2 regions of the Streptomyces sp. NPDC006552 genome follow, and region 2 is predicted to be linked to the other one. Evidence: riboswitches for the same ligand, from Rfam matches in the RefSeq annotation. Region 2 holds a riboswitch; the other holds the start of a gene.

Region 1 (2,195 bases), on a different contig from region 2:
TCCCTCAACCGCGACTGGTACATCGCGTACGCCTGGGCGACGGACTTCTCGAAGCCGTCGGCCGCCGTCTTCGCGAAGTCCTCCTCGTCGATCAGCTCGTTCTTCAGGTTCGAGATCTTGGCGCTGAAGGACTTCGGCGGGAACTTCTTCGGGTCCAGGTCCAGGTCGCGGCAGACCAGGGCCATGAGCCGCTTGCTGTCGGCCGCGTCGTAGATCGAGAACGACGAGGTGAACCCGAGCTTCTTGGACTCGCGGCGCAGGATGCGCACGCACGCGCTGTGGAAGGTGGAGACCCACATCGCGTTCGCCCGCGGGCCCACCAGGGCCTCGACGCGCTCCTTCATCTCGCCCGCGGCCTTGTTCGTGAAGGTGATCGCGAGGATCTGGCCGGGGTGGACGCCGCGCTCGGCCAGCAGGTAGGCGATGCGGTGGGTGAGGACGCGGGTCTTGCCGGAGCCGGCGCCCGCGACGATGAGCAGCGGGGAGCCGCCGTGCACGACGGCCGCCCGCTGGTTCTCGTTCAGCCCGTCGAGCAGGGCCGCCGGGTCCAGGGCGGGGCGGGGCGCGCCGCCGCGGTAGTAGGCGTCCCGGGCCGGAGGCACGTCGAACTTCCCGCCGAACAGGTCGTCCGGGATCGGCTCGGGCTCCGGTCCGTCGTGCTCGCTGTCGGGCGGCGGCGGGGGGCCCTCGGTCCGGTTCTGGAGGCCCGCCAGGAAGCTGTCGTCAAAGAGGCTGCTCATCGCCTCACGAGTCTAGGCGGCCGCACCGACACCCCGCCCCCACCTTCCCCACACTGCCCATATCGGCAGGTCAGCGGCGTCTCCCGGCCGAGGGACCGAAGGGCGCACCCACAGTGACCGAGCGGACGCGATGGGTGCGACAACTGCCCGGTGTCGCCAAGGTCACGAAAATGTATCGGGCATATCGACCAGCAACCTTCACAGCGGCGACACGAGTTGGCTACGGTGCTGCGCGGGCGGCCCGTCCCCCCGCCGCGAACACCGCGGCGAACGAGCAGCCCCCGCCGAGTCCCGTACGCCGTGAGGCAGGGAACCGGGGACCCACCGAGAACTTGGGGTGAGTCGGCGCAGCCGCCCGTCAGCACGAGGGGCGGCGGCCGTAGGGCAGCCTTCCGTACGCCCGAACCCGTCAGCTAACCCGGTAGGCGGACCACGGAAGGAGTCGCCTCCTTGGCGTCGCACCGCAAGCCGCGTGCCCGGTCCCGGATGACCGGCGGCCTTCGCACCACCCCCGCGGTCGGGATCACGACCGTCGCCCTCACCTCGGTGGCCCTCCTCTCGCAGAGCGCCCAGGCGGCCCCCGCCCGGCCGGACCGGCCGAACCTGGCAGAGGTGCAGAAGAAGGTCGACAGCCTGTACCGGCAGGCTGAGGTCGCCACGCAGAAGTACAACTCCGCCAAGGAGCAGACCGACGGCAAGAAGAAGCAGGTCGACCGCCTCCTCGACGACATCGCGCAGCGCACCGAGAAGCTGAACTCGGCCCGCCAGGAGCTGGGCCGGTTCGCCGCCCAGCAGTACCGTTCGGGCGGGATCGGCGACACGGCGACGATGTTCCTCGCGGACGACCCCGAGGACTACTTCGCGCAGAACCGGCTGATGAGCCGCATGACCGCCGACCAGAAGCACGCGGTCGACGACTACCAGAAGCAGCAGCTCAGCACCGCGAAGAAGCGCACCGAGGCGCAGGAGAGCCTCCAGCAGCTCACGTCCTCGCAGACCGACCTGAAGACCTCCAAGCAGAGCGTGCAGACGAAGCTGGCCGACGCCCGCCGGCTGCTGTCGAAGCTGACCGCCGAGGAGAAGCGGCGGCTCGCGGCGATCGAGAAGAAGAAGGAAGCGGCGGCCCGCAAGAAGGCCGCCGATCTCGCCGCCCGGCAGAAGGCGGAGGAGGAGAAGCAGCAGGCGGCCGAGGAGAGCGCCGGGCAGCAGGCCGGCTCCGGCTCGTCCGGCGGCGGTACCACGGAGGCGCCGGCCGGCGGCTCCTCCGGATACGCGGCCAAGGCCGCCAGGGCGCTCGCCTACGCCAAGTCCCAGGAGGGCAAGCCGTACGTGTGGGGCGCCACGGGTCCGGACTCCTACGACTGCTCGGGCCTGACCCAGGCGGCCTGGAAGGCGGCCGGCATCACCTTGCCGCGCACCACGTGGGACCAGGTGGAGGCCGGCACGACGATCCCG
Region 2 (2,195 bases):
CCGACGGCGAGCAGCGTCACCGCGATCGACAGGCCCGCGCGGTCCTTGCCGGCCGCGCAGTGCATGAGGGCGGGCGTGCTGTCCTCGGCGAGCGCGTGCAGGACGCGGCTGTGCTCCGCGGTGCGCCGCGAGATGATCGCGCGGTACGACGTGATCATGCGGTTCGCCGCGCGGCCCTGGGAGAGCAGGGCGCGCAGCTGGTCTATGTCACCGTCGCGGACCATCTGCCAGAACTCGGCGCCGTCCGCCGGGTCGGTCAGCGGCAGGTTCACGTTGCGCGTCCCGGGCAGGGCGACGTCGGCGCCCTCCAGGCGCTGGTCGGCGGCGTTGCGGAAGTCGAAGACCGTGTGCAGGCCGAGCCCCGCGAGGAACGCGGCGTCCTCGGCGGTGGCGTGGGCGAGGTGGCCGCTGCGGAAGAGCACACCCGGGCGCACGCGCCGGCCGTCCACGGTCGGCAGACCGCCCACGTCACGGAAGTTGCGCACTCCGGACAGCTCGGGCTCGGTGGACGGGACGTGCTGCGTCACAGGGGGCTCCTCGCGATCGGGTCACCGGCGTTCCTCGCCGGCGAACGCGGTCCTGACGATACGACATGAGTTCCCGAGGCAACCTTCTGTCCGTTTCGGACCTTTTATTAATAACCATCCATAAATAAAAGGGCATTGGGTGGTTCGCGTGAGCAGGCTCATAACCGTGACGGCCCGTAGCGGCCGTCCCGAATTCTCGCGGCGGAAATTCCCGGAAGGTAAGGGCTGGGCAAAGCGCCGTTATCCACGCAGGGTGACACGGCGAACTCCCGGACGATCAAGAAAGCAACCCCGCCGGTGAATTCGGCGCTTGTCGCCGTCTTGTCGACCGGCTTACTGTCGCCCTTCCATCCGGACGGAACGCCTAATCCTGCCGCCGCCCGGATTCCCACCATGACGACCCGTGACGGCAGGAACGGGGGACCCACAGGCAGGACGCCGCCGGGAATTCCCCATGCGGCTAGGGGTGAAGCCGAATCCGTCCGCGGGTCCGGCCGGGCAGCTCCAGCCCGAACCCGACAGCTCACCTCGTAGGCGACGGAGAGGAAAAGCGCCATGCCCGCCAAGGGAAAGCACCGCCGTTCCACGACCCAGCGCCTCACCCGCGCCGCCGCCGTCGCCTCGGCCGGCGGGGCCGCGCTCGCCCTGCCGCTGATCGGCGCCACCGGCGCCCACGCGGCGACCGGCGACGCCGCCCCGGCCGCCACGACGTACACGGTCAAGGCCGGTGACACGCTCGCGAAGATCGCCGCCGCGCAGCACGTCGACGGCGGCTGGCAGAAGCTGTACGAGGCCAACAAGAAGGTCGTCGGCGCCGACGCGGGCCTCATCAAGCCCGGCCAGCAGCTCACGCTCGAGGGCGCGGCCCCGGCTGCCGCCACCACGACGAGCACCGCCACCGCCGACTACGTGAAGCCGGTCGACGGACCCGTCGGCACGGCGTACCACGCCTCCGGCTCCTCGTGGTCCAGCGGCTACCACACCGGCACCGACTTCGTGGTCTCCACCGGTACCGCCGTCAAGGCCGTCGGCGCCGGCACCGTCGTCTCCGCCGGCTGGGACGGCAGCTACGGCAACGAGGTCGTCATCAAGCACGCCGACGGCGACTACTCGCAGTACGCCCACCTGTCCTCGATCGGCGTCTCGGCCGGGCAGACCGTCACCGCCGGCCAGCAGATCGGCCTCTCCGGGGCCACCGGCAACGTCACCGGACCGCACCTGCACTTCGAGATCCGCACCTCGCCGCAGTACGGCTCCGACATCGACCCGCTGACGTACCTGCGCGACCACGGCGTCACCCTCTGAGCCACGCGCGATCCTTGCGGCGCCCGGGGTTATTCCCCGGGCGCCGCGTGCGTTTTCTCACCCCACGTCAACCCCTGGTTACGTTGGCGTAGGTCACACGCCGAGGTGAAAGATGTGTGGTCGTGGCAAACGAATCGAGATCACTCGGCAGCGGCACGATTCGGTCCTACGCGGCGGTGGGGGACAGCTTCACCGAAGGCGTCGGGGACCCCGGACCCGACGGCAGTTACGTAGGCTGGGCGGACCGGCTCGCCGTCCTCCTGGACGATCGCGTCGCCGAGGACACCTTCCAGTACGCGAACCTCGCCGTGCGCGGCAAACTCATCGACCAGATCGTCGCCGACCAGGTCCCGCGGGCCGTCG

The links. Region 2 has a riboswitch for cyclic di-AMP ahead of ABZY33_RS03055 (LysM peptidoglycan-binding domain-containing M23 family metallopeptidase). Riboswitches for the same ligand answer to the same signal wherever they lie in the genome.
Region 1: another riboswitch for cyclic di-AMP. It lies ahead of ABZY33_RS00165 (NlpC/P60 family protein); the one in region 2 lies ahead of ABZY33_RS03055 (LysM peptidoglycan-binding domain-containing M23 family metallopeptidase).

The regions. Positions count from the first base shown of each region.
Region 1 is NZ_JBEXOS010000001.1:41,159-43,353, reverse strand. It holds gene pcrA (DNA helicase PcrA) at 1-740, opposite strand, end outside; cyclic di-AMP (ydaO/yuaA leader) riboswitch at 1,013-1,184, shown strand; gene ABZY33_RS00165 (NlpC/P60 family protein) at 1,227-2,195, shown strand, end outside.
Region 2 is NZ_JBEXOS010000003.1:124,147-126,341, reverse strand. It holds gene ABZY33_RS03060 (tyrosine-protein phosphatase) at 1-527, opposite strand, end outside; cyclic di-AMP (ydaO/yuaA leader) riboswitch at 912-1,077, shown strand; gene ABZY33_RS03055 (LysM peptidoglycan-binding domain-containing M23 family metallopeptidase) at 1,083-1,832, shown strand; gene ABZY33_RS03050 (SGNH/GDSL hydrolase family protein) at 1,955-2,195, shown strand, end outside.